DNA from 3 places in the Pseudomonas syringae pv. tomato str. DC3000 genome. Region 1 is predicted to be linked to each of the others. Evidence: predicted binding sites of a transcription regulator. Region 1 holds the regulator's gene; each other region holds the start of a gene.
What was found. The regulator FliA, encoded in region 1, starts transcription of late flagellar genes. The targets are predictions, from matches to a motif close to CTAAAGTTTNNNNNNNNNNNGCCGNTAA.
Positions count from the first base shown of each region.

Region 1 (9,683 bases):
GATGTTTTCGCCCCATGCGCTGGTCGAATTGCTGAAGTCCTTTGGCAAGTTCCTGATCATCCTGGCCGTTGCACTGGTGGTCTTGAGCAAGGAACGTAACGACCTGGTGGCCATCGCCCACGAGCCGCTCGAACAGGCGATGATCCACAGCCTGCTGGTGGTGGGCTGGAGCAGCTTCTGGATGGCCTGTGGCCTGATGTTCATTGCTGCTGCCGACGTACCCTTTGTGCTGTATGAGGCGCACAAGAAACTGCTGATGACCAAGCAGGAAGTGCGCGACGAGCACAAGAACAGCGAGGGCAGCCCCGAGGTCAAACAGCGTATTCGCCAGTTGCAGCGCGAAATGTCCCAGCGACGCATGATGGCGTCGATTCCCGAAGCGGATGTCATCATCACCAACCCGACACACTTCGCCGTTGCCCTGAAATACGATCCCGAGCAGGGCGGAGCGCCAATGCTGCTGGCCAAGGGTACGGACCTTGTTGCCCTGAAAATTCGAGAAATCGGCGCGCACAACCAGATTCTGATCCTTGAATCGGCCGCGCTGGCACGCTCCATCTATTACAGCACCGAGCTGGACCAGGAAATTCCCGCAGGCCTGTATCTGGCCGTTGCCCAGGTATTGGCTTACGTCTACCAGATCCGCCAATTCCACTCAGGCCAGGGCAAGCGCCCCGACCCCCTTGGCGACGTCAAAATCCCTCCGGATTTGCAGCGCGATGCTTAGCCTTCAGTGGCTGTCATAAAGTTGCCTTAGCTCTCTTCCAACGCTCTGGCGTGCGCCTTTAAATGTACGGCGCGGCGCAGATCTGTGACGCGCAGCGTCACGACAGGCATTCCCATGCTGGAGTGGTAGGAACGATAGGTGTCCGGAAGAACACTATGGTGGCCCATGCTCCGCGTGGGCATGCCGTTCTGGACGCTTTGCGTCCGCTCTTTAGTGTGCGCAGCGCGAGGTTCTCTGGCTTCACTGATCACCTCGTCTTGCGCAATTTCTACCTCTAAAGCCTTGCCGGCACTGGCTTTGTAAAAGTTGGACAGCTTTTTGCAATAAGGTCGATACAGGTCGCCATCGGCGTCAATGTTTTGATCTAGTGCGCAGGTAACGAATCAGTGGATCGCTCTCAATTACTCAGTAGCGCACGCAGCAACATCACAGGCCTTGGCCGTGGTCAGTTGGGCGTTCCGTTGTTGTTGCTGATCATGCTGGCAATGATGATGTTGCCCATGCCACCGTTCCTGCTGGACGTACTGTTCACGTTCAACATTGCATTGTCCATCGTCGTGCTGCTGGTTTGCGTCTATGCCCTGCGGCCGCTGGATTTCTCTGTGTTTCCGACCATTCTGCTGGTCGCCACGTTGTTGCGTCTGGCGCTGAACGTCGCGTCGACGCGGGTGGTCATGCTTCACGGTCAGGACGGTCATGCTGCTGCGGGCAAGGTGATTCAGGCCTTCGGTGAAGTGGTGATCGGCGGTAACTACGTCGTCGGTATCGTGGTGTTCGCCATCCTGATGATCATCAACTTCGTGGTCATCACCAAGGGTGCCGGGCGTATTTCCGAGGTGAGCGCGCGCTTCACCCTCGACGCGATGCCCGGCAAGCAGATGGCAATCGACGCCGACCTCAACGCCGGCCTCATCGACCAGCCGGAAGCCAAGCGCCGTCGTGCCGAAGTGGCCCAGGAGGCCGAGTTCTACGGTTCCATGGACGGTGCCAGCAAGTTTGTACGCGGCGACGCAATTGCTGGCCTGCTGATTCTGTTCATCAACCTCATCGGCGGCATGCTGGTCGGTATCTTTCAGCATAATATGACCTTCGCCGATGCGGGTCGCGTTTACACCCTGCTGACCATCGGTGACGGTTTGGTGGCGCAATTGCCATCACTGCTCCTGTCCACCGCTGCCGCGATCATGGTGACCCGTGCTTCCGGTTCGGAAGAAATGGGCAAGCTGATCAATCGCCAGATGTTTGCCTCACCCAAGGCGCTGGCGGTATCCGCCGCGATCATGATCGTGATGGGGCTGGTGCCAGGCATGCCGCACTTCTCCTTTATCAGCCTTGGTCTGGTGGCCGCAGGTGGCGCATACCTGCTGTGGAAGAAAGACAATCAGGTGAAGGTCGAGGCGCTGGCCGAAGTGCAGCGTCAGCAGGACCTGCTGCCGTCGCCGACTCGCGTTCAGGACTCCAAGGAGCTGGGCTGGGATGACGTAACCCCGATCGATATCATCGGCCTGGAAGTGGGTTACCGTCTGATTCCGCTGGTGGACCGCAATCAGGGTGGTCAACTGCTGGCGCGGATCAAGGGTGTGCGCAAGAAACTGTCACAGGAACTTGGCTTTCTGATGCCCACCGTACACATCCGCGACAACCTCGATCTGGCACCCAGCGCTTACCGTCTGACGCTGATGGGGGTGATCCTCGCCGAAGCCGAGATCTATCCGGATCGCGAACTGGCGATCAACCCCGGTCAGGTGTTCGGCACGCTGAATGGCATCACCGCCAGAGACCCGGCGTTTGGCCTGGAAGCCGTCTGGATCGAAATCAGCCAGCGCAGTCAGGCGCAGTCACTCGGTTACACCGTGGTAGACGCCAGTACGGTAGTGGCAACCCACTTGAACCAGATTCTCTACAAGCACTCTCACGAGCTGATCGGTCACGAAGAAGTCCAGCAATTGATGCAATTGCTGTCCAAAAGCTCGCCCAAGCTCGCTGAAGAGCTGGTGCCTGGCGTGCTGTCCCTGTCGTCGCTGCTCAACGTGCTGCAGGCGTTGCTGGCCGAGCACGTACCTGTGCGGGATATTCGCAGCATTGCAGAGGCTATCGCCAACAACGCCGGGAAGAGTCAAGATACCGCCGCTCTGGTGGCCGCCGTGCGTGTCGGTCTGAGTCGCGCAATCGTCCAAAGCATTGTAGGCGTTGAGCCGGAGCTGCCTGTTATCACTCTGGAACCAAGGTTGGAACAGATATTGCTCAATAGTTTGCAGAAGGCTGGTCAGGGTCAGGAAGAAGGCGTTCTGCTTGAACCGAGCATGGCTGAAAAGCTCCAGCGTTCGTTGATTGAAGCGGCCCAGCGTCAGGAGATGCAAGGGTTGCCGGTCATTCTTCTGGTAGCAGGTCCTGTCCGGGCGATGCTGTCACGATTTGGACGATTGGCTGTACCGAACATGCATGTTCTGGCGTACCAGGAAATACCGGACAACAAGCAAGTAACCATCGTAGCGACTGTCGGGCCGAACGGCTGAGGTAGTGAGTCATGCAAGTTAAGCGATTTTTCGCCGCCGATATGCGTCAAGCCATGAAACTGGTTCGCGATGAGCTGGGCGCCGAGGCGGCCATCATCGGTAACCGGCGCATTGCCGGTGGCGTAGAGCTGACTGCCGCTCTGGATTACAAGCTGTCTGCCCTGGCGCCGCGTGTGCCGAATATGGAACTCGAAGACGAGCTGCGCAAGACTCAGTCGCGCATCGTCTCCGCTCAGGCCGAACTGAACAACCGTAGCGACAGCGATGCGTCGATCAACCTTCAGCTGTTTTCCGGCAAGCCGGTCAGTGCTGCCGACACGCATATCGAACCGACGCTCGAAGAGCCGCCACGCCCGTTTGCCTACGCTCCCGCACCGGCTGCAGAGCCTGCTGGCGGTCAGCGTGCCTTTGACTCGATGCGCTCTGAATTGAACGGCCTGCGCGAGCTGCTGGAAGTCCAGCTCGGCTCCCTTGCCTGGAACCAGCTACAAGGCAGCCGTCCGCAGCAGGCCAACCTGTGGCGCCGTCTGCAACGCGTCGGCCTGTCCGGCCCGCTGTCTCGCGATCTGCTGTCGATGATCCCGGACATCGACGAGCCTCGTCAGGCCTGGCGCATGTTGCTGGCCCATCTGGCCCGCATGATTGCTGTACCGGACATCGAGCCGCTGGAAGAGGGCGGAGTGATTGCCATGGTCGGTCCTGCCGGTATGGGCAAGACCACCACTCTGGCCAAACTGGCGGCACGTTATGTGTTGAAGTACGGCCCGCAGAATATCGCCCTGGTCAGTATGGACAGTTTCCGCATCGGCGCGCAGGAACAGCTCAAGACTCTTGGGCGCATCCTCAACGTGCCGGTCACCCATGTCGATCCGGGCCAGTCGCTGGTTCAGGCGCTGGAGCCTTTGCTGCGCAAGCGCGTGGTGCTGATCGATACCGCCGGGCTGCAGGCCAGTGATCCTGCGCTGCGCATGCAGCTTGAAAGCCTGGCAGGGCGCGGCATCAAATCACGTAACTACCTGGTGCTGGCGACGACCAGCCAGAAGCAGGTGCTGACCGCTGCGTATCACAGTTACAAACGGTGTGGCCTGGCCGGATGCATTCTGACCAAGCTTGATGAAACAGCCAGCCTGGGCGAAGTCCTGAGCCTGGCGATCAGTCACGAGTTACCGGTGGCCTACCTCACGGACGGTCCACGTATTCCTGATGACCTGCACACTCCACGACGTCATCAACTGGTGAGTCGTGCGGTGAGTGTGCAGATGCAGGATGAGCCTAGCGAGGAAGCGATGGCGGATATGTTTGCTGACCTCTATCACACCCCTGGCAAGAGAGTGGGTTAAGTGATGGATATTTTTGGAATGTCCCTGCGTCAACGGTCTGCCATGCGGTGTTCATTTGCGAACGTGCAGCCCTTGATGTGGTTTCGGTCTACGCAAGACAAGGTAAAGAAATAACATGGGCAGCATGCATCCCGTACAGGTTATCGCGGTGACCGGTGGCAAAGGTGGCGTCGGTAAGACTAACGTGTCAGTGAACCTATCACTGGCCCTCGCCGAGCTTGGCCGGCGCGTCATGCTGCTGGATGCCGATCTTGGCCTGGCCAATGTCGACGTTCTGCTTGGGCTGACGCCTAAACGCACGCTTGCCGATGTGATAGAGGGTCGCTGTGAGTTGCGCGACGTTCTGTTGCAGGGGCCGGGCGGGGTTCGTATCGTGCCTGCGGCCTCTGGCACCCAGAGCATGGTGCACCTGTCACCGGCCCAGCATGCCGGCCTTATTCAGGCGTTCAGCGAGATTGGCGACAACCTCGATGTGCTGGTGATCGATACCGCTGCCGGTATCGGCGAGTCGGTGGTCAGCTTCGTGCGCGCCGCTCAGGAAGTGCTGCTGGTGGTGTGCGACGAGCCCACGTCGATCACCGATGCGTACGCCCTGATCAAACTGCTCAATCGCGACTACGGCATGAACCGTTTCCGGGTGCTGGCCAACATGGCCCAGAGCCCGCAGGAAGGACGCAACCTGTTCGCCAAACTCACCAAAGTGACTGATCGTTTTCTTGATGTTGCCCTGCAATATGTAGGTGCCGTGCCGTACGACGAGTGCGTGCGCAAGGCGGTACAAAAGCAGCGTGCCGTCTACGAAGCATTCCCGCGTTCCAAATGTGCGCTGGCTTTCAAGGCCATTGCCCAGAAGGTTGATACCTGGCCGTTGCCAGCCAACCCGCGGGGTCATCTCGAGTTCTTCGTTGAGCGACTCGTTCACCAGACCAGTGCGGGGCCTGTGCAATGACTGCGAGCGGCTACCAGATGTACAGCAAAACCTCCCGTAATTCGCAGTACGAGTTGATCGAGCGTTATGCGCCGCTGGTCAAGCGTATCGCTTATCATCTGCTGGCGCGCTTGCCGGCCAGTGTGCAGGTCGAGGATCTGATTCAGGCTGGTATGATCGGCCTGCTCGAGGTTTCCACCAAGTATGATTCCACCAAGGGTGCGAGTTTCGAGACCTATGCCGGTATTCGCATTCGTGGTGCAATGCTCGATGAGGTTCGCAAGGGGGACTGGGCACCTCGCTCGGTTCACCGCAATACCCGTATGGTCAGTGACGCAATTCGCGCAATTGAAGCTAAAACCGGTCGTGACGCTAAAGATCACGAGGTTGCGGCCGAACTCCAGTTGAGTCTTGATGATTATTACGGGATTTTGAATGACACCTTGGGCAGCCGCCTCTTCAGTTTCGACGACCTGCTGCAGGACGGCGATCATGAAGGGCTGCACGAGGACGGCGCAAGCGGTTCGCTTGAGCCATCACGCGACCTGGAAGACGAGCGCTTCCAGGCAGCGTTGGCCGATGCAATTGCCAATTTGCCAGAGCGCGAGCGTCTGGTGTTGGCGCTGTACTACGACGAAGAGCTGAACCTCAAGGAAATCGGAGAGGTTCTTGGTGTCAGCGAATCTCGAGTCAGTCAGTTACACAGCCAGTGCGCAGCTCGTTTGCGAGGGCGTTTGGGGGAGTGGCGAGCGCGTTGACGGCAGTGCGCGACGTTTGTCGTGCGTTGTCTGCATGCCGGCTGTGCAAAGCGTTACGTGGTAGCAGGATAGACGAGGCAAGGGCCTGTCGGGCAATGTCTCGATGGGCTTTAGTCGCAGTCTTGACTGTCGTTGTGCCAAGCCCGTCGTCGTTTCGTATAGCTGGGGGTGTGCTGTGCCAGTATTGAGTGAACAGCGTGTTCAGGTGCTGAACGCGTTAAAGACTGCTTGGAGGTCGAATTGGACAAGAACATGAAAATCCTCATCGTTGATGACTTCTCAACGATGCGGCGGATCATCAAGAATCTGTTGCGTGATCTGGGGTTTACCAACACATCTGAAGCGGATGACGGTCTGACCGCATTGCCGATGCTGCAGAGCGGTGCCTTTGACTTTCTGGTGACGGACTGGAACATGCCTGGCATGACCGGTATCGACTTGTTGCGTCAGGTCCGTGCGGACGATCGTCTCAAAAGCCTTCCTGTACTGATGGTTACTGCCGAAGCCAAGCGTGAGCAGATCATTGAAGCTGCCCAGGCCGGGGTGAACGGTTATGTAGTCAAGCCATTCACGGCTCAAGCGCTGAAAGAGAAGATCGAAAAGATCTTTGAACGCGTCAATAGCTGATGCATGCCGTGAGGGCGCTATGGATAACAATGATTCGATGGCCGACTTTGAGTCGACCTTAAAAAGACACGCACAGGAACTCGTCACCAGCCTTGAAAAAGGCCGTTTCGGCGAAGCTGTGCAGCTGATCCATGAGCTCAATCAGACCCGTGACCGCGGCCTTTATCAGGAAGTGGGCAAGCTGACGCGTGAGTTGCACAGTGCAATCGTCAATTTCCACATTGATCCGCATATGCCTCAGGCCGAAGAGGTGTCGCAGATCACGGACGCGACGGAGCGTCTTTCCTACGTCGTCAGGCTGACCGAGAACGCGGCCAACCGTACGATGGATCTGGTCGAGGAAAGCACGCCGATCATGAATGGTCTGAGTTCCGACGCCAAGGCGTTGAGCGAAGACTGGGGACGCTTCATGCGTCGCGAAATCGGTGCCGAAGAGTTTCGTGAACTGGCCAAGCGCGTCGATGGTTTTCTGACGCGTACCGAGAAGGAAAGCCATACGGTTTCCGCGCACCTCAACGATATTCTGCTTGCTCAGGATTACCAGGACCTCACCGGTCAGGTGATCAAGCGCGTCACGCAACTGGTGACCGAAGTAGAGGGCAATTTGCTCAAGCTGGTGCTCATGGCCAGCCATGTCGATCGCTTCGCTGGCATCGAACATGACGAAGAATCCATCCTTGCTGAAAAAGATCCTAAAAAACATCTCGACAAGGGTGAAGGTCCGCAGATTCATGCCGATAAACGTGAAGACGTCGTATCCGGACAGGATGATGTAGACGATCTGCTATCGAGCCTCGGCTTCTAAGGTCTGTTGACGGTTAATTTTAGGGAGCACCCCATGAGCTTCGGCGCCGATGAAGAGATCCTTCAGGATTTTCTGGTAGAGGCCGGCGAAATTCTGGAGCAGTTGTCAGAACAATTGGTCGAGCTGGAAAGCCGACCGGATGATGCTGATCTGCTCAATGCAATTTTTCGCGGTTTTCACACTGTAAAAGGCGGCGCCGGCTTCCTCCAGCTCCATGAGCTGGTGGAGTGCTGCCACATCGCCGAGAACGTGTTCGACATCCTTCGCAAGGGTGAGCGGCGCGTTGATTCCGAACTGATGGATGTGGTCCTGGAAGCTCTGGACACGGTCAACAGCATGTTCGGCCAGGTACGTGAACGGACTGACGTGACTGCGGCGACGCCGGAACTGCTGGCGGCGCTGGCGCGTCTGGCCGAGCCTCAATCTGCCGACGAGGTTGCCGCTCCCGAGCCTGAACCGGTGGTCGAAGCTGTCGCGCCGGTAGCTGCATCAGCCGCCGCTGGCGATGACATCACCGACGATGAGTTCGAGCAACTGCTCGACTCGTTGCATGGCTCAAATCCGGTGTCTGTACCTGCAGCTCCGGTTGCAGCAGCCGTTGCAGCGCCTGCCAGCGACGAGATCACCGATCAGGAGTTCGAATCCCTGCTCGACCAGTTGCACGGCAAGGGCAAGTTTGCGGCCGATGTTGCTGCTGCTCCAGCGCCTGCACCTGCTGCCCAGAGCAGCAAGGCTGCGCCCGGCGACGAAATAACCGACGACGAGTTCGAAGCGTTGCTCGATCAGTTGCACGGCAAGGGCTCGTTTGACAGTGCTGTGGCCGCGCCGGTTGCCGCCGCTGGTGCCGCCAAGGCCCCGAGTGCTGCGAAGGCATCTGACGAGATCACCGATCACGAATTCGAAAACCTGCTGGACGAATTGCACGGCAAGGGCAAGTTCGAACCTCAGGCCATCGCTGCCAAGGCGTCTGCACCGGCCCCGGCTGCTGCGCCAGCAGCGGTTGCCAAGCCTGCTCCGGCACCTGTTGCCAAGGCAGAGCCTGCCAAGGCGGCTGCACCTGCACCTGCCCGGGCGCCTGCGCCTTCCGGCGAAAAACCGGTGGCCACGGAAGCTGAAACCACGGTTCGTGTCGATACCGCCCGACTGGACGAGATCATGAACATGGTCGGCGAACTGGTACTGGTGCGTAACCGTCTGGTGCGTCTGGGTCTGAACAGTGGCGATGAAGCCATGTCCAAGGCGGTTTCCAACTTGGATGTGGTCACTGCGGACCTGCAGACCGCGGTCATGAAGACCCGCATGCAGCCGATCAAGAAAGTCTTTGGTCGCTTCCCGCGTCTGGTACGTGACCTGGCTCGCCAGCTCAAGAAAGAGATCAACCTGGAACTGGTCGGTGAAGAAACCGACCTCGACAAGAACCTCGTAGAGGCGCTTGCCGACCCGCTGGTCCACTTGGTGCGCAACGCGGTCGACCACGGTATCGAAACGCCGGAAGAACGCGAAGCCTCGGGCAAGTCCCGCGGCGGCAAGGTGATTCTTTCGGCAGAGCAGGAAGGCGACCATATCCTGCTGTCGATTTCCGATGACGGCAAGGGCATGGACCCCAACGTGCTGCGCTCGATTGCGGTCAAACGCGGCGTCATGGACAAGGATGCAGCCGATCGGTTGAGCGACACCGATTGCTATAACCTGATCTTTGCACCGGGCTTCTCGACCAAGACCGAGATTTCCGATGTGTCGGGCCGTGGTGTGGGCATGGACGTGGTGAAAACCAAGATTTCCCAGCTCAACGGTTCGATCAACATCTATTCGACCAAGGGCCAAGGCTCGAAGATCGTCATCAAGGTGCCGTTGACCCTGGCGATCATGCCGACCCTGATGGTGATGCTGGGCAACCAGGCTTTCGCCTTCCCGCTGGTCAACGTCAACGAAATCTTCCACCTGAACCTGTCGACTACCAACGTTGTTGACGGCCAGGAAGT
Region 1 is NC_004578.1:2,159,372-2,169,054, forward strand. Features, by position in the region: gene flhB (flagellar biosynthesis protein FlhB) at 1-727, shown strand, start outside; gene flhA (flagellar biosynthesis protein FlhA) at 1,114-3,243, shown strand; gene flhF (flagellar biosynthesis protein FlhF) at 3,255-4,583, shown strand; gene fleN (flagellar synthesis regulator FleN) at 4,699-5,532, shown strand; gene fliA (RNA polymerase sigma factor FliA) at 5,529-6,269, shown strand; gene PSPTO_RS10285 (chemotaxis response regulator CheY) at 6,522-6,896, shown strand; gene PSPTO_RS10290 (protein phosphatase CheZ) at 6,916-7,701, shown strand; gene PSPTO_RS10295 (chemotaxis protein CheA) at 7,735-9,683, shown strand, end outside.

Region 2 (9,683 bases), 630 kb from region 1:
AATACGCCGATGAAATCACCGAACTCGTTGACCACGAACGCGATGTGCGTGGACTCCTTGCGCATCTGCTCCAGCGCATTGAGGATCGTGAAGCTTTCCAGCAGGTTAATGGCCTTGCGCGACATTAGCTTCAAGTCGGGCTGATTGCCGGACAACAGTTCCTTGAACAGCTCTTTCTTGTGCACGAAACCCAAGGGCTCATCGATACCACGCTCACCAATCAACGGCAGGCGCGAGTAGGAAGAGTGCATCAGTTTCAGGCGGATCTTCTCGGCATCGTCGTTCAGGTCGATGTAGTCGATCTCGGCCCGCGGAGTCATAACCGTGCGAATCTGCCGCTCTGCCAGTTGCAGCACGCCGCTGATCATCACCCGCTCACGACGATCGAACACCGGTTCGTTGCTTTCGCCTTCCAGCATGTCGGTGATTTCTTCATCGACATCACCGGATTCCAGCCTGCGGCCGCCCAACAGGCGCATCACCGCATGGGCAGCACGCTCGCGGCGCGGCAGGTGGCCGTGGGCAGACTTCTTGTTGCGCTTGCGGGCAATCTGGTTGAACACTTCGATGAGAATCGAGAAGCCGATCGCCGCATACAGATAGCCTTTGGGGATATGGAAACCCAGGCCTTCTGCGGTCAGGCTGAAACCGATCATCATCAAAAAGCCCAGACACAGCATGATCACTGTCGGACGACTATTGACGAACTTGGTCAGCGGCTTGCTGGCGATCATCATCAGGCCAATGGAGAAGATCACCGCGATCATCATCACCGACAAGTGCTCGACCATGCCCACTGCCGTAATAACGGCGTCCAGCGAGAACACCGCGTCAAGCACGACGATCTGCGCCACGATCGGCCAGAACAGTGCATAGCCTGCGTTGCCGGCACGCTGGGCGACATGGCCTTCCAGCCGCTCGTGCAATTCCATGGTGGCCTTGAACAGCAGGAACACACCACCGAACAGCATGATCAGGTCACGTCCGGAAAAGGTCTTGTCGAAAATCTCGAACAACGGCTCGGTCAGCGTGACCATCCAGGAGATGCTCGCCAGCAAGCCGAGGCGCATGATCAGTGCCAGCGACAGGCCGATGACCCGTGCTTTATCACGTTGCTCAGGGGGCAGCTTGTCCGCCAGGATGGCGATGAAAACCAGGTTGTCGATACCCAGCACCAGCTCCAGCACGATGAGGGTCAGCAGGCCAAGCCATGCCGTGGGGTCAGCGATCCATTCCATGGTAGTTATTCAGTCTCACGAGAAAAATGGCAGGGAGCGGCACTGGTCAATGTAGACCAGGCCCTGTGACGAATCGTCAGACACGGCTCTGCAGCTCGACGACGCAGGGGCCTGACGATATCTACACGGTGCATGAGGCTGAATGAATCGATGTTTGAATGGAGCGGGCTACACGGTAAAAGCGATGCTCTCGGCAAAGAGGCTATAACCGGCCAACCATCAACTGTGAAAGGAGGGCAACTCGGAGGCTCCTGGAGGGTATTCATACAGTCCTGAAATTCAATTTGGGAGTGGATCGTACAATACACACAACTGTTTCGCACTTTGAAGAAGTATTACAAGACTTGACCAAATGCAGCGCCCTTCTCGTGCGTCCTGCCAGCGCGGGGCGACGTTTTGCCGCACCTTCAGACACGACCAGTTGTCTGACAACGGCAGAAGCCGGGTAGCTGATGCAGACCATTTGTTTTAAAATGTTTCCATAACGTCAGGCATGTGCAGCGCACTTCGTGGACTGTTCCACAGTACGAACGCACTGTTCGCCTGACCAGAATCATAAAAAGAAAGCCCGTCATAGACGGGCTTTTTTCGTTTTCAGCTTTTGTATTCGGTGCCGCCGAGCATCGCAAGCATTCCGTTTTATTAACATTTGAGGTGATATCCCTATGCTGCGTATTGTTGTCGTTCATCTGTTCCAGTGGTTCAAGCGCCTGTCGTCCGCCCTGCTCTCGCGCGGCCCGAATGATAACTACTCGCGCAGTTTCACACGGGAAAACGATGAGGAAGGAGGCCGCTGGACGTTCGTCTCGATTGCCATCGTGCTGACCCTCAGCCTTTATTGCCTGGCAGGCCTGGGCTACTACGCCAAGACCAACATCTGGGACGGCTTCACTGAGCAGCAGAAAGAGAACATCGCCCAGGCCATGGTGGTCAGTTCGCAGAATCTCTGACACACACCGTGATTGGCCTGCAACGGGGAAGCGAAAGCTTCCCCGTTTTTGTTTGATCAGCTTGTCATCGAATCGCTTTTCTGCGAGAAAGCCTTCCCGCGACATTCACTGAGCACGCTGTACCCGGAAGCCCCGCAATGAGTAAAGCACTACAGATTACCGATCTGCACATCGGTGAAGGCAAAGCAGCGGTCAAGGGTGCGTTGATCACCACTCATTACACCGGAACCCTGGAAGACGGCACAGTGTTCGACTCTTCGCACGAGCGCGGCAAACCGTTCCAGTGCGTGATCGGCACCGGGCGCGTTATCAAAGGCTGGGATCAAGGCCTTATTGGCATGAAGGTGGGCGGCAAGCGCACACTGTTCGTCCCCGCCCATCTGGCCTATGGCGACAGGACCATCGGCGCGCACATCAAGCCGGGCGCTGACCTTAAGTTTGAAATAGAGCTGCTTGAAGTGTTGACGCGCGATGATTGAGCGCCCTGCCTTGTAGATCACCTTGAATCGGCCGATAACTCCAAGGCTCAGGCATCAGCCTGATTGCTTGTTATCGCGGAAAAAGCGATGCTCCGGGTATGGAATTCAAGGTCTTGGCACAGGAACATGTATGGCGCTCAATAAGTCGACCCAGGAGCTGAAGCGGCACTTGAAAGGGACAGCAACCAACCTCGAGAGCACGGCAGAAGAAATTCTCAAGCTCGCTTCACAAATGAAGGATGTTGACGTCACTGCGATCTTGCAGATGGTCAATCGGCTTTACAGCGATGCCGACCAGCTCAAGGCTTACGCAGACGAGGTCAGGGCGAAAAGAATAGTCCGCGCCAAGCCGCTATAAACCGCTGAAGCCGCTGTTTCAACTGGTCCAGAGGACCTGCGATGCTGCCACCTCCCATAAATGCCAGCGCCAGCCCACGGCAGTTGCACCTGCAGAAATGGCGTGGCAGAGTCGGCATGTGCCTGGTGGCGAGCCTGTCGGTGCTGGCAGGCATGACCGATGCCATCGGCTTCATGGCCACCGGCGATTTCGTCTCGTTCATGAGCGGCAACACCACGCGCCTTGCGGTGGCGATCAGTGATGGCGATTTGAGCGTCACACTCCGTCTGGCCCTGGCCATCTTTGCGTTTATTGCCGGCAATGCACTGGGCGTTGTCGTTGCGCGCCTGGGCAACCGGCGCGCCCTGCCCTTACTGCTGGCTATCGCCACGCTGTTGTGTGCCGCTGCGGCGTGGCCGTTGGCGAACAATATGCTTGCCCTGATCTGGGCGATTCTGGCGATGGGCATGCTCAACGCCGCTGTCGAGCAGGTCAACGGGCTGCCGGTGGGCCTGACCTACGTGACCGGCGCGCTGTCGCGACTGGGGCGCGGTCTGGGCCGCTGGATGCTCGGCGAACGCCGGGATGGCTGGCGCATTCAACTGGTCCCGTGGGCCGGGATGTTCATTGGCGCAGTGATCGGCGCGTTGCTTGAACATCGTCTGGGGCTCAATGCCTTGCTGGTCAGCGCCAGCCTGTCAGCGTTAATGGCGCTGGTGTCGCTGAAAATCCCGCATCGCTGGCAACGTCAGTACATGCCGCGCTGAACCTCATGATTCCCATTCGCTGAAATACGTTTACCATACGCCGCCTTTCATAACCGACCTTCGTCATGACCCCTGAAGCACTCGCGATTCTGCAACAGCACCTGCTCGATACCCTGAGCGAGGTACCCGATGAAACCCGCCGCCTGTTCCACGGCCGTGGTCGCGTGTGGCCGGGGCTGGAGCACATTACGGTCGACTGGATGCAGGGCGTGGTGCTGGTTTCGGTGTTCAAGGAGCCGCAAGAGTCCGAACTGGACGCATTGACGCACCAGTTGAACGCGCTGATCGAAACGCCCCAATGGCAAAAAAGCCAGGCTCACACCCTGCTGCTGCAACACCGCTACCTGCCACAAAGCACAACGCAATGGCTGACCGGCGAGGTCGTGGATGAATGGGTCATCAGCGAAAACGGCCTGCGTTACAAGGTTGACTTCGGCAAGAAGCAGAACAGCGGGCTGTTTCTGGACATGCGCTACGGCCGTGAATGGGTGCAGGCCCAGGCAAAGGGCAAGCGCATCCTGAATCTGTTCGCCTACACCTGCGGCTTCTCGGTTGCGGCAATTGCCGGTGGAGCCGACCATGTGGTGAACCTGGACATGGCCCGTGCGGCGCTGAATCGCGGCCGCGAAAACCATAGGCTCAACGACCACGATCTGAGCCGGGTGACGTTTCTGGGGCATGACCTGTTCAAGTCCTGGGCCAAGGTGACTCGCTCGGGGCCTTACGACCTGATCATCGTCGACCCGCCCTCCTTCCAGAAAGGCAGTTTTATGCTCGACAAGGACTACCAACGGGTCCTGCGTCGCCTGCCCGAATTGCTTGAAGAGGACGGGCAGGTGCTGGCGTGCATGAACGACCCCGCGTTGGGGCCGGACTTTCTGATTCAGCACACCGCAATCGAAGCGCCCTGCCTGCGCTTTGAGCAACGCCTCGAAAACCCGCCGGAATTTCCGGATGCACGAGTCGACGGCGGCTTGAAGGCGCTGGTGTTCAAGGCTGAAGGCTTGAGTCGCACCGGCTGGGCTTAAGCCCCGTAGCAATGTTCAAGCCTTCAAGCCGGCTCTGATCATGCGACAACCTGTGCGTATTTAGCAGATCACGCACTCAGGCGCGAGATCACATCGTTGAGGCCCGCTGAAAGCCCTTTCAGTTCATGGCTGGCGTTCTGCGTGCGTTTGACGTTGTCCTGATTGGTCACGGCAATGGCGGTGATTTCAGTCAGGTTGCGCGAGATGTCTTCTGCCACAGAGGTCTGCTCTTCGGCAGCCGTGGCGATCTGGCGATTCATGTCGCGGATGTTTTCCACTGCCACGGTAATGCGCTGCAGCGTTGCGCCTGCATGGGTGACCTGCTCGACACTTTCTTCGCTGCGCGCCTGACCGCCCTGAATGGCCTGCACCGCATCGCTGGCACCGGTCTGCACTGAACTGATGATCTGATTGATCTCGGCCGTGGACACCGCAGTACGCTGTGCCAATGTGCGGACTTCATCCGCCACCACAGCAAAACCGCGCCCGGCATCACCTGCTCGTGCAGCTTCGATGGCAGCGTTGAGCGCCAGCAGGTTGGTCTGATCAGCGATACCGCGAATCACTTCCAGCACCTTGCCGATGCGACCGCTGTCTGTTTCCAGGCGTTGAATGACGTTGGCGGTAGAGGAAATTTCGCTGCGCATCCGGGTGATGGTGTCGATGGTCGACTGCATGACCCTCTCGCCGTCCTGCGCGCTTTGGTCTGCTTCATCCGCAGCACGTGCGGCGTGTGCAGCATGGCGAGCCACTTCCTGAGCCGTGGCGGACATCTCGGTCATGGCGGTAGCCACCTGATCGGTACGCTCGAATTGCTCGTGAGTGCCTTGGGCCATCAATTCGGCAATGGCATTCAACTCGCCGCCGGCGGTGTCGAGGTCGGTGGTGCTGCGCTTCAGGCGGCTGAAGGTATCGGCGAGAAAGTCACGCAGCGTGTTCGCTGCAACGGCCAGGCGGCCAAGTTCGTCCTGGCGCGTCACGTCGACCCGCGCAGCAAACTTGCCTTCACTTAACTGGGCGACGTATTCGATAAGCATGCGAATCGGCGCAACCAGGTTGCGGTTGACAATCCACAGCGCCAACAAGCCGACCAGCAGCGCGGAGACCAGCATCACCACGGTGCCAGTCAGGATCGTCCGGTCCGCTTGCTGGCTGATCGCAATCGACTGAGCATCGCTGGCCCTGTGCAACTCACCGACCAGCCTGGCCATCTGCTCGCTGGTTGGCCGGTCTACCCCTTTGACCGCGGCATCACCAACGGTGGCATCGTTGCCCGCCGCGATGAACACATCACGGCCGCTGCGATAGGCCGTGCCCAGCGTGCGGTGTGCCTGTTGCAAAGCCTGTACTTCATTTTTCAGCGATGCGTCGGCGCCTTCCAGATCGGCCAAAAGGCCCAACGTGCCTTGGACCTTGCGCTCCTGCTCCTCGAACTTCGCCCAGAACGTGTCCCGATCCGCCGGGGCCTTGCCGCGCAGCAGAACGTTTTTCCACTCCTGAACCTGAACCTTGAACTCCAGGTTGGCTTCATCGATCAACTGCGATGCACGGACCGGACCTTCAATGAGGCTGCGATAGGACTGCACGTTGCCGGAAAGAAAGTTGAAGCAGGCCAGCGCAATAATCAGCACCAGCACAAGGCTGCCGCCGAGCAAGCCCAGGATTTGAAGCCTCAGGGATTTGGACATCGTGATGATCTCTGGAGAAAAACGGGTCTGCGCCAGCGCGCAGAATATGACAAGCCTCATCTCTTACGACCGAGCTAGACAGCTCGGCATGTATGGCTCTATGAGATCATCATCGGCTTCCGCCAATTTTTCTTTAAGAACAGCGACGATCGGTAGAGATGTCAGAGATACGTCAAAAAAACGCCAAAGAAAGAGTAAAGCCCCTAGCCCGCCTGCCCGAACACCTGGCTGGGCCTTCGCAGCAACGGATCAAACGGGTTGATCTTCGCTCCGATCGCCGTTGCCTCGCGCTTGAGCAGTTCTACCACGGTCATCAGGCGGTCAGACCCTAACCGGTCGGTGATGGTCGCGACGCTGAGCGCCGCCACGGCACGACCGTTGCGGTCAAGGATCGGCACCGCCAGCCCGGCCATGCCTGGCAGCGCGCCGGTGTTGCGCCCCGCATAACCGAGACGTCGCACATTCTCGACCTCAGAGCGCAGAAACACCTCGTCATACAGATGAAAATCCTTGAGCCGTGGCAGGTTGTAAGCGATGACCGTTTCGCGTTCGTCCTCTGGCAGAAACGCAAGAATCGCCAGGCTGCCCTGCCCCACACCCAGTGCGACTCGGCCACCGATGTCGCCGGTAAAGGTGCGGATCGGGTATGGGCCTTCGCTGCGGTCCAGGCAAATGGCATCAAAACCACTGCGCGCGAGCAGAAACAGCGAGTCGCCCAGCGATGCCGACAGACGCAACAGGCTGGGCCGCACCACGTCGCGCAGGTTGCCGGTATTGCCCGCGCGCGCCGCCAAAGCGAAGAACTCGATGCTCAAGCGATAGCGCTTGCTGAGCAGGTCCTGCTCGACCATGCCTTCGTCCATGAGGCTGCGCAGCAAACGATGTGTGGTGGGTTGTGACAGACCGACCCGCTGGGCCAGTTGCGTAACCCGCTCGCCACCTTCGCCGCACTCGCCCAGGCAGCGCAGTACGGCAAACAGGCGCGAAACAGCCCCGACACCCACCTCTGCAGGCGCACTATTCCGATCAGCGGAATTATTCATGGCTATACCTCATTAACTTTCCACTCATAGAACTAATTAAAAGAAAGATGTTATTCAGTGAAATTCCTTGTTGAGCCCACCTTAGCCTTCGTCCTACTCTCAGTCCACAGGGGCGATTTGAACAATCATCGGTAGCCGACTCAGAGCGAGCACCAACGTCCACAGAACTGCATGACTTCATTTCGCATCTGCCCATGACAAACGCGTGCTTCGGCGCGCATGCACAAAGGTGGAAGCAGGCATGGCATTTCTGCAGCTCGAAGGTCTCTCCAAACGCTATGGCTCTATAGACGCTGTGGTTGCCACCCACCTGAGTGTGGACAAGGGCGAATTCGTTTCACTGCTCGGCCCTTCCGGCTGTGGCAAAACCACCACGTTGCAAATGATCGCAGGCTTCGTTGAGGTCAGTGACGGGCGCATCGTGCTCGACGGCCGTGACATCACTCATGCCAAACCGAGCAGCCGAGGGCTTGGCGTGGTGTTTCAGAGTTATGCGCTGTTCCCGCACATGACCGTGGCCGACAACGTGGCGTTCGGCCTGCGTATGCGCAAGGTCGCCAAAGCAGAATTGCAACAACGGGTCAGCAAGGTACTCGCGCTGGTGCGTCTTGATCAGCACGCCGAGCGCTACCCCCGCGAGCTGTCAGGCGGACAACGGCAGCGGGTCGCGCTGGCCCGGGCGTTGGTGATCGAGCCGCCGGTGTTGCTGCTGGATGAGCCACTGTCGAACCTGGATGCCAACCTGCGCGAAGAAATGCAGTTCGAGATTCGCCGTATTCAGAACGAAGTGGGCATTACCACGCTGATGGTCACCCACGATCAGGCCGAAGCCCTGTCGATCAGCGACCGGGTGGTAGTCATGCAGGCCGGGCGCATCACTCAGATCGACGCGCCTTACACGCTTTACGAGCACCCGCGCACGCGCTTTATCTCGGGCTTTGTCGGCAAGGCCAACATGGTGCAAGGCGATCTGGACAGCAGCGGCACCCCGCAGATTCGCCAGTTGCCCGGTGACGGCGCGCTGACCCTGAGCCTGCGCCCGGAGAAAATCGACCTGGTCGCACCCGGTTGCGGGCGTCTGTCAGGCCGTATCACCACGCGCTACTTCCTCGGCAGCCAATGGCTGTATCGCATTCAGACCGGCATCGGTGAACTGACCGTGGTGCGTCGCAACGACGGGCAAGCCCCGCTGGAGCAAGGCGCAGCAGTCGGCATGGACTGGCCGGCCGAGTTGCTGCGTGTACTGGATGCCGACGAGGTGCGTGCATGAGTCTGTTGACCGAAATGCGTCAGGGCGGTCGCGGCTACTGGCTGTCAGCCCCGGCACTGGCGCTGTACATCGGCCTGCTGGTATTGCCGCTGGGCCTGACCCTGCTGCTGTCATTCAACGTGTTCGACTATCAGGTCGGGGTGAAAAGCGACGCCTACACGTTGGCCAATTACACGGCGGTGCTTACCGATTCGTATTTCTATGAAATCTTCCTGCGCACCTTCTGGATCAGTGCGCTGGTCACGCTGCTGTGCGTGCTGATAGGCGTACCGGAAGCCTACATTCTGAGCCGTATGGGCGCCCCGTGGCGCTCGATTTTCCTGATTCTGATCCTCACGCCATTATTGATTTCAGTGGTGGTCCGGGCCTTTGGCTGGAGCCTGTTGCTGGGCGCTGACGGTCTGATCAATCAGGCCATCCAGTTCATGGGCGGTCGCCCGGTGAAACTGCTTTACACGCCTTTCGCGGTGATCATCGCGCTGGTGCACGTGATGCTGCCGTTCATGATCATTCCGGTCTGGACCTCGCTGCAGAAGCTCGACCCCACCGCCGAGCAGGCCGCGCTGTCACTGGGGGCCAGTCAGGCCAAGGTGATGCGCCTGATCGTCCTGCCACAGGTCATGCCCGGTGTGTTGTCCGGCTCGTTGATTGTCTTCGGCCTGGCGGCCAGTTCGTTTGCCATTCCCGGCCTGCTCGGCGGTCGACGCCTGAAGATGGTCGCCACGGTGATCTACGACCAATACCTCTCGGAACTCAACTGGCCGATGGGCGCGACCCTGGCGGTGGCGCTGCTGCTGGTCAATCTGCTAGTGATGCTGTCCTGGAACCGCATGCTCGAAGGCCGTTACAAGAAAACCCTGGGGGAATGATCCATGTCCAAGAA
Region 2 is NC_004578.1:2,786,096-2,795,778, reverse strand. Features, by position in the region: gene PSPTO_RS13120 (TerC family protein) at 1-1,238, opposite strand, end outside; gene PSPTO_RS13115 (hypothetical protein) at 1,904-2,188, shown strand; gene PSPTO_RS13110 (FKBP-type peptidyl-prolyl cis-trans isomerase) at 2,326-2,667, shown strand; gene PSPTO_RS13105 (hypothetical protein) at 2,798-3,025, shown strand; gene PSPTO_RS13100 (YoaK family protein) at 3,067-3,771, shown strand; gene PSPTO_RS13095 (class I SAM-dependent methyltransferase) at 3,837-4,799, shown strand; gene PSPTO_RS13090 (methyl-accepting chemotaxis protein) at 4,868-6,487, opposite strand; gene PSPTO_RS13085 (IclR family transcriptional regulator) at 6,691-7,530, opposite strand; gene PSPTO_RS13080 (ABC transporter ATP-binding protein) at 7,772-8,800, shown strand; gene PSPTO_RS13075 (ABC transporter permease) at 8,797-9,669, shown strand; gene PSPTO_RS13070 (ABC transporter permease) at 9,673-9,683, shown strand, end outside.
Region 2: the regulator FliA is predicted to act here: its motif matches at 6,597-6,624, upstream of PSPTO_RS13090 (methyl-accepting chemotaxis protein).

Region 3 (9,683 bases), 570 kb from region 1:
GTTGCTCAGCGCCGCGCCCAGGCCAAACAGGGTCGACAGCGCCCCAAGGCTCACATTGAAACGGCCGCTGCCCTGAGTCAGGTCTTTGACCATCAACGGGAACAGTGCGCCAAACAGGCCCGCGCCGATGCCGTCGAGCATCTGCACGGCCACCAGCCAGTACGGATCATCGGACAGCGTATACAGCACGCCGCGGATCGGAAGAATCAGGAAACCGGCCAGCAGCAGCGGTTTGCGTCCCCAGACATCGGCCTTCATACCCACCAGCAGCGCCGCCGGCACCATCACCAGTTGCGCCGCGACGATGCAGGCCGAGGTCAGCGGAGTCGCCATCTGCATGTTGATTTGCGAAAGCTTCTGACTCACCAGTGGCAGCATCGCTGCGTTGGCCAGATGAAAGAGTGCGCAGCAAATCCCGAACAGCAGCAGGGTTCTGTTGTTCAGTAATGCGGACAGACCGGAAGGCTGACTGCCATGTGAGGTATGCGATGCATCAAAGCCTCTGGCCACGTCATGATCAATGGCATCGGCAGACACAAAACTGATCGCGACAACGCTCGCCAAGGCCATTGCGGCCATCAGATAGAACACCGCAATCGGGCCGAACAGGTAAGCGAAGCCGCCTGCCAGCAGGGCCGCACAGGCGTTGCCCGCATGATTGAAGGTTTCATTGCGCCCGGTGCGTCGGGTGAACGCTTTCGGTCCGGTAATGCCCAGCGAAATCGCAGCAATGGCTGGTGCGAACACCGAAGCGGCGACGCTGCTCAGCGCCTGGGTGATGGCAACCAGGGTAAATGAAGAGGTGAAAGGCAGAATCAGACAGCTCAACGTCACCAGCAGCGCCGCCACACCGATGATCCCGCGCTTGTAGGGTGTGCGGTCGATCAGAGCACCTGCGGGCGTCTGGGTCAGCAGCCCGGCGATACCCGCGATGGTCATGACCACGCCGATACTGGCCGGGTCCCATTGATGGACCGCCAGCAGGTAGATCGCCAGGTAAGGACCCAAACCATCGCGCACATCGGCGAGGAAAAAATTAAGGCTGTCCAGTGAAAGGGCGTTGCGGCGATCTGCATGACTGGCCAAGAGCGGGATTCCCGTAATTCGTCAGACTCCAGGTAGCTGAGTCACGGCTAATACTGACCCAAGCCGTTTTGCAGAAGTTTCCGCACCGGACATGAAAATTGCAGGTTCACCCGCTCTTTTTTTGCAGGCTCTTCATGCGCTGTGCAGCTCGTTGCACGGCGGCCATCTTCTCCGGCCGCTTCATGCGCTTCCATTTACGAATGTCATCCTTGGTGCGCCCACAACTGACGCACAGGTCGCCACTGAGCTGGCAGACCGAAATGCACGGGTTTTCGATGTCCTTGGCCATATCAACCTCGTCGGGCGTATTTGCGCTTGATACGTTGCTGCCAGTCGCCGCCGTTCTCCAGGCGGCATCGCTCTTCACAGTCGACATGCACATGGGCCGAGACGCTCGACACACTCATCTGCGCCTCTTCAAGCGCCGCTGCGGTCAACTCGATCATCCGCCCATCCAGCCCGCCCGCCAGTGCCGCATGCTTGTCGGCCAGCGTATCGAACACCCAGACCACCTGCAGGCTGGCCGGGAAGGCTGCGTAATCGACATCGTGAGTCAGCCAGCAAAAACCGGGCATTTCAGACTTCGCGGTTTCACAGGCTTGCGTCAGCGATGTAACAAGCTGACGCTCAGTACGGGCCTGCTCGCGTTTGCTTGAGGGCATCTGGTGTGCTCGGGCAGGGGAGGGGATGGCTGCGCACGATACCTGATTGTCAGATTAAGCTCCAAGGCGCAAATCTGGTTAATCATTGCTGCGCGTCAGCTGCACTCATCTGATGTTGGTGCGGTCTCAACATCTTGGCAGGGCTCATTCATGAGTCTGTTCAACATAACAACAAGGAGACGCATCATGGATTTCTCACCCCCAACCACCACCGCAGACCAGAGCCGTCGGGGCTTTCTGAAAAAGTCGCTGGCTGTTTCGGCAACGGTCGCGGCCATTGGCTCTCTGCCGCGTCTGTCTGCTGCCGAGCCGTTGACCCAGCGTTATCCCGACCCGCTGGTAGGTGTGCTGGATGACAGTTTTCTGGACATACGCATCTTCAATGCCAGCGTTGAAAAGCTCGCCACCGGCATGCGCTGGGCCGAGGGGCCGGTATGGGTGGGGGATGGTCGTTATCTGCTGGTCAGTGATATCGCCAATAACCGCATCATGCGCTGGGATGAGGTGACAGGGGCGCTGTCTGTGTACCGCGAGCACTCCAATTTTTCCAATGGTATGTGCCGCGACCGTCAGGGCCGGTTGCTGGTTTGTGAGGGTTCGAGCACGACCAGCGAAGGGCGGCGGGTGACACGTACCGAGTACAACGGACGCATTACTGTGCTGGCCGACAGTTTCGACGGCAAGCCTTTCAATTCGCCCAACGATATCGTCTGCAAGCATGACGGTTCGATCTGGTTCACTGATCCGACCTTTCAGGCCAACAGCGACTACGAAGGCCACAAGGTCAAGCAGGAACAGCCTTTCGGGGTCTATCGAATCGACCCTTCGAGCGGCAAGGTCAGTCGGGTCATTGATGATCTGGCAGGCCCGAACGGCCTGTGTTTTTCGCCGGACGAGAAAACCCTGTATGTGGTCGAAGGGCGCGCTAAACCCAATGGGCTCATCTGGGCGATTGCGGTCAATGAAGACGGCACGCTCGGGGAACGGCGCAAGCACGTTGAAGGGCTGGAATATGCAGCCATCGACGGCATCAAGTGCGATGAGAGCGGCAACCTCTGGTGTGGATGGGGTGGCAACGGCAACCCGAAGGCCGACCTCGAAAAGCTTGACGGGGTGCGGGTGTTCAACCCGCAAGGCAAAGCCATCGGCCATATCAGTTTGCCGGAGCGCTGCGCCAACCTCTGCTTCGGCGGGCGAGAGGGCAATCGGCTGTTCATGGCCAGCAGTCACTCGCTTTATTCGGTGTTCGTGAACGCACGAGGTGCCACGCTTGCCTGAAGGCTAACGAACTCACTGACGGCGAATTGCTTTGCACGCCGTCAATCGGGTCGAACCCCTGCGCACATGCCGGGTCTGTTCCTGTAATTACTTTCAGGGATAGTTATTTATGTCGGCGCAACGCGGCCTTGTTCTACTGGCACGAGGCGGTTATGCCGCTCGTGGTGTTGTTTATCTGATTATCGGGCTGTTTGCTGTTCTGGCAGCTCAGGGTTCTTCACAACCGGCTGACAGCCACAGCAGCCTTGAAGCGCTGCTGAGTCAGCCATTCGGCAACGTATTGGTCGGCCTGGTGGTGATCGGTCTGCTGGCGTTCGCTGCGTGGCGGGTGCTGCAGGCGACCCGGGATGTCGACCATCATGGCCGGGAGCTCAAGGGGCTGGTGATTCGTGGCGGTCTGCTGGTAGGGGGATTCACCTACGGCGCGCTGGCATTTTTCGCGCTGGGCCTGCTGGTCAGCGGCTTGAAAAGCTCGGGTGGCTCGGGCGGTGGCCAGACCAAGGACCTGCTGGCGTCGATCCTGTCCTGGGATCACTCCAATCTGTTGGTCTATGTGGTTGCGCTGGTGCCCTTGGCGCTGGGTATCTTGCATATCATCAAGGGCTACAAGGCGTCGTTCGAAAAGTATTTCGAAGCGGATGAGGACGTCATGAAGTACGTGCGTCCAGTGTCCCGTTTCGGGCTGATTGCCCGAGGCGTCGCCTTCATCGAGATTGCGGTGTTGCTGGTCGTCAGCGGCTCGAGTTACCAGGCGATGCATCCGCCCGGCATGAAGGATGCGCTCAATGGCCTGCAGGACCTGCCTGCCGGTGGGCTGGTGCTGTTGATCGTGGCGTTGGGGCTGATCGCGTTTTCGGTGTACAGCTTTGCCCAGGCCGCCTGGCGCAGAATCAACATGGACGTACCCGATGCACCGGAGGCGGTAACGCGCCACTTTCGCTAATAAGCCCCAGCCAGAGGGCTGCGTGAGTGCTCGCTCGTGCAGCCCTTTTTTGTGGGCGTCTGTTTGCAGGAAAATACTGTGACGCAACGCTCAAGTCGCTCTCTGTCTGGCCGACAGCTTTTATTGAGTTCTGATCTTTTCCCGGGTTGGCGTTCTCCGCGCCAGCCCGAACCGCTTCAGTGCAATAAAAATAAAAGAGGATAGCCATGACCGTTCTTCAGCGAGTGATCGGTGGGTTTGCCGTGCTGGTGGTGTTGCTGCTCGCCATGGCGGGTATCAGCTATCAAAGCACCCATTCGATAAGCGAGCGCATCAGCATCATTACGGGGCAGTCGGCACCGCTAAGCAGGGCGGCGAGTGAGCTTTACGTGCATGTGCTGCGCGCCAACCAGGCTCTGCTCGGGATTTTGGTCAGCACTGACCCCAAACAGATCGACGAGGGCAAACAGCCGTTCAACGACAGCATGGCGCGCTTCAATCAGCTGCTGGACAGCATTCCGGCCTATACCGGCGACCGTGCCGAGCTGCGCGACAACCTTAATCAGCAACGCCAACTCAGTACCGCCTACGTAGAGCAGGCGCAAACCCTGATCGCCAGCCATCGCCAGCACGTTTTGCAGGTGCTGCAGAGCCGCGTCTTGCAGGGTTACAGCAACAGCGAGGGTGCGCAGCTCACCGGTTATCTGCGCGATTACATTGCCCGTGAGCGCACTACAGGTTCGTCCGAGAACGTGGCAGCGGCGGAAAAGCTGCTGTTGGAAGTCGGCAAATCCTATGAGGGGCTGGCCGCGCACGCCGCCACGCCGGATATTCAGACATTGCAGCGCGTGCTCAACCTGCAGGATGAGGTGATCAGCACGCGGGCGCGGGAGCTGACAGCGGTTGATCCGCGGGGCGGCCGTATTGCCGGGGTAATGGTCAATCGCTTGCTCAAAGACCTGACCGGCGCTGACGGTGTCTATCAGGCCTACCGGCAGGAAGCGGCGCTCGCCGAGCAGGTCGGCAAGCAGCGGCAGGCGGCAGAAGCGCGTTTGCAGGCAACGCTAGACAAGATCGGCGAATTCGGCAATCAGTCGCTGGCAGTTGCCAACGAGGCCAAGGCCGGAGCCGATTCGACTATCGCCACCAGCCTCAGTCTGTTGCTGATCGCCTGCCTGTTGGCGGTGTTGGCGGCAGCCATTATCGGTACATGGGTGGCCTTCAGCCTGCGGCGTCCACTGGCGGCTTTCCGTGGGGTGCTCAAAACCCTTTCGGGTGGCGATATGCGGGTGCGTTTCGACGTCAGCCGTCGGGATGAATTCGGTGAGCTGGGCGGCTATCTCAACGAGTTCACCCAGTCCTTGCAGCAGACCTTTCGTGAGCTGATTGGCTCTGCCGACACGCTCGCACTGACGGCCAGCCAGAATGCGCAGGTCAGTGAACAGACCACCCGTGTTGTCGACGAGCAGAAAGACCGTTTGAACTCGGCGGCTTCGGCGATGAATGAAATGGAAAGCACCGTCGAAGAAGTGGCCCGCCGTGCGCAGGACACGCGCAGTGCGGTGGACAGCACCAGCGAGCTGACCAACAAGGTACAGAAGCGTGTGGCAGAAACCATCGTCAACATTCGCCAACAGGCCGAGCAGGTCAACAAGGCGTCGGCGGTGACTGATGAATTGCAGAAGTACGGGCAGAACATCGACGGTATTGTCGATGCCATTCGCACGATTGCCGAACAGACCAACCTGCTGGCCCTCAACGCAGCTATCGAGGCTGCGCGTGCCGGGGAGCAGGGCAGAGGCTTTGCGGTGGTCGCCGACGAAGTGCGCTCACTGGCCAGTCGTACCCAGACATCGACCAGCGAGATCCAGGAAATGATCGGCCAGATGCAGAGCAAGATTCACTCGGCCGTGCAGGTCATGAACGAAAGCCAGATCCAGTCCAATCATTGCGTGACGCTGGCCTCCGGTGCCGATGAGTTGCTGGTGGAAATGAGCGAGGCGGTCGATACGACTCGTGACATGAACATCCAGATTGCTGCCGCCACCGAGGAGCAGAGTGCCACTGTGCAGGAAACCAGCCGCATGGTCACGCACATCAGTGATTCTGCACAGCAGGCGGCCGACGGTGCCGAACAGTCTGCCAGCAGCAGTCAGGACCTGTCGAAAATGGCCAGGGATCAGCGCGAGCTGCTCCATCATTTCAGCGTTTGACGCTCGGGAGCAGAACATGAAGCAATGGTTATCGATTTCTCTGGGCGCCAGCCTGCTGTTTACAGGCCTTGCGCACGCCAGCACACCCTTGATTGGTGTGGGCATGGCCAAATATAACGACAACTTCCAGACCATCCTGCGCCACGGCGTGGAGAAGCAAGTCGCCGTGATGGACGCCGACATTTTCATGGAAAACGGCCAGGACGATGTCGAGTTGCAGATGCGTCAGTTCCGCAACCTGGTCAGCTCGAAAGTCGACGCGATTGTTGTCGCGATGGTCAATGGCAAGAGTGCGCCGGAGATGATGCGCCTGGCCAGCGAGGCCAAGGTCCCGCTGGTGTTCGTCAACCGCAATCCTGACCCTGCCAAATGGCCCGCGCAGACTGCATTTGTTGGCTCCGATGAGCTGGAGTCCGGCACCCTGCAAATGGAAGAGCTCGCTCGCCGTGCGAATTACAAGGGCAATGTAGTGATTCTGGTCGGCGACCCGAGCAACAAGTCGTCGGTCATGCGCACCGAGGACGTGGAGAAGGTCGTCGCCAAGTACCCGAACATGAAGGTGGTGCAGAAGAAAATCGGCAATTGGGAGCGCAGCCAGGCCGCGACCATCCTGGTTGATTGGGTCAAGCAGGGAGTGGACTTCTCGATCGTCGCCGCCAACAACGACGAAATGGCCATTGGCGCGATCATGGGCCTGGAGAAGGCTGGCAAGAATGCCAAGGACTATCTGGTGGGCGGCATCGACGGCACCCCGGACGGATTGAAGCTGATGGCCGAAGGCAAGATGGCCGTGAGCGTGTTTCAGGACGCCGTCGGCCAGGCCAACGGTGCGGTTGATGCGGCACTGAGTATGGCGCGTGGCGAAACACTGGCATCCCCGGTGATTTGGGTGCCGTTCAAACTCATTACCCCGGAGAACCGGCAGGAATTCGAGTAAGGTTGAGTGGAAGACGTTTCTGGCTTGTGAGTGTTGCACAATGTCATGCCTTGCTTGTATTCACCGCATGTAAAAGCGCTTTTTAGATCAGTGTTTATTGAAGCGGACGGGCGACGCTTCGCTCGTCCGCGAACTGCCGGGAACCGGCAGCAAAAACGGCCGTCTCGGTTTACCAGACACAGCCGAGGTGGCATGTTTCAGTGCCGCTTCGCAACCCATCGCGGGCAAGCGAATAGGTCTGTACATTCACAAATGCTCTACCGCCCGAAACATAGCCTTCGCGAACAAGCGAAGCGTTGCCCGGTACGCTCCCGCGCCCTCCGGGCAGAAGCACGTTATTTGGCGCTTCGACAAAAGCCCCGCTCTTCGGGCTCGTCGGCGTAGGCAGTGCCCTAGACGCGAATATCCTGCGGCCCGCGTATCCGTGCTTCGATTCGCGTGCCGGTCAGGCGTTCTTCGTTGGAGAAACCGTCGTAGCCAGCCAGCGCTCCGAAATGTATGCCGGTGAGCTGCTCGATCTGCAAGACGCTGCGTTGCCAGGTTTTGAGCTGGCCGAACATGATGTCCAACTGACCCAGCTCGCGGCTCTGGTCGATCATGTAGGCGCTGGCCGAAGGCTTACCGTCGTCGCCGACAAACGCCACGACCTTCCAGAATGCCAAGGGCACCCTTATGTTCCGGTAACTGCGGTCGTCGTCGCGCAGCACCGGCCCGCTGAACACCGTTACCCGGGATTTCCAGCGACGGGTGTTGTCGAGAATGTAATCCTCAAGCTCCAGCCAGGTTTTTTGATTGAACGCCGCCATCTGCGGCGAACAGTTGGTGAAATGAAACGTGTCGCTGTTGGCCACTTCGGCTTCCTTGCCCCAGTTGGGGTCTTGGCGCCTGACCAGATGGCCGCGATCCAGCAAGTTGTCGGCGTAGACGCTTTCACCGATTTGCGCCTCGGCGGGCAATCTACCGTCGAAAGACCACGCATCCTTGCCCCGCTTGACCTCAACACTGCTGGCACCATCGATATTGACGCCGACGTACAGCGCCAGGCGTCGACTGCGCGACATGGTGATGGAAAAGTGCGTGTAATCAAGGCGATTGCCGGTGTTGTCCAGCGGATAGACATCGGCTGCCAGCTCGGCGTCGACCGCAGGCCAGGGCACCACGAAATCTCCGAGGAAGTTTTCGGCGTAACCCTGACGCTTTTTCAGTTCGCTCGCAGGGGTGGTACGTGGTGCAGCCAGTGTCTGTGGTTGCTGCGCAAGCAATGCGGCCGGCACGTTTAAAGGCTTGAGGTCGGCGAGGCGGGGGCGGTAGGCAAGGTCGATTTTGAGTTTCTTGTCAGGCACGGTGATTGCTCCTGCAGTGGGCGTGAGTTTTGTTACAGTTGACCATAGACGCGTTACAGGTCGACGTCAGGCCAGACACATGCGCTAAAGCTTTGGCCTCGACGGGCGTTAACCATCGCAAGGGAACAACCTTCCACCCCAGGAGCGCTGCATGCAAACGTTAAAGGCCTTATACGAGTCAGTCGAAAAGCAGTTCTTCGACACACTGACCAAAAAGCTCTCAAGCCTTTTTCTGCTGGTGCTGGTCAGCGCTCTGCTGTACTGGGTGGCCTTGAACATTCGCGCCGACATCATGCTGCAATTACACGGCTCATCACTGGACGCCGCCGCGCTGGGTCAGATTCAGGGCCGGCTTGATGTCCTCAGCAACGCCATCCTGCTAAGCACGCTGTTTACGCTGGCCATGGTCAGCTTCATGGTCTGGTATTTCCGCCATCTGATCGTGCGCCCTGTCATGTTCATGACGCGTGCTCTCGAAGAGGTCGCCAGTGGCGAGGGCGATCTGTCCCGAGACCTGCCCTTGCTGACCCACGACGAAATTCGCGTGCTGGCCAGCACCTGCAATCGCTTTCTGGCCAAGCAGCGCGAGGTCATCAGCAGTATTCAGGGGCTGACTGTGCAGATCGCAGTCGAATCGGCACGCTCGCTGAAAAACATCAGTGATTCCAGTGACAGCGCCACCGATCAGGCGCGTTTTGCCAGGGAAGTCATGGACCAGAGCAACATGGCCGTGGGCAGCATCGAAGATGTTTCGCAACAGACTCAGGGTATCTCCAGCACCACTGCGCAGAACCTGAGCATGGCACGCGACTCGTACGCCGAACTGCTGGAAGTGACCGGTAACATCAGTCAGATATCCAGCAACCTCAATGAGTTCGGTACGCTGGTGTCGGGGTTGAACGAGCGTTCATCGAGCATCAAATCCATCGTCGGGCTGATCCAGCAGATTTCTTCGCAAACCAACCTGCTGGCGCTCAATGCCGCCATCGAAGCGGCGCGAGCCGGGGAGAGCGGGCGCGGGTTTGCCGTAGTGGCGGACGAGGTGCGCACCCTGGCGCAGAACGTCAGTAAAGCGACTGACGATATTTCCCGGAACATCGATGCGATGCTTCAGGAAGTCAGCTCCACTCACGAACAGACCATCCAGATCAGCCACAGCGCTCGGGAAACCCAACGGGTGGTAGAGCGTGCATCCGGCCATTTCGAGAGCATGATCGGTGATTTCGAGTCGACCAATGACAA
Region 3 is NC_004578.1:2,724,885-2,734,567, forward strand. Features, by position in the region: gene PSPTO_RS12805 (MFS transporter) at 1-1,086, opposite strand, end outside; gene PSPTO_RS12810 (DUF1289 domain-containing protein) at 1,193-1,375, opposite strand; gene PSPTO_RS12815 (hypothetical protein) at 1,377-1,748, opposite strand; gene PSPTO_RS12820 (SMP-30/gluconolactonase/LRE family protein) at 1,935-3,026, shown strand; gene PSPTO_RS12825 (DUF1206 domain-containing protein) at 3,136-3,969, shown strand; gene PSPTO_RS12830 (methyl-accepting chemotaxis protein) at 4,176-6,161, shown strand; gene PSPTO_RS12835 (substrate-binding domain-containing protein) at 6,178-7,098, shown strand; gene PSPTO_RS12840 (DNA/RNA non-specific endonuclease) at 7,491-8,441, opposite strand; gene PSPTO_RS12845 (methyl-accepting chemotaxis protein) at 8,593-9,683, shown strand, end outside.
Region 3: the regulator FliA is predicted to act here: its motif matches at 4,059-4,086, upstream of PSPTO_RS12830 (methyl-accepting chemotaxis protein).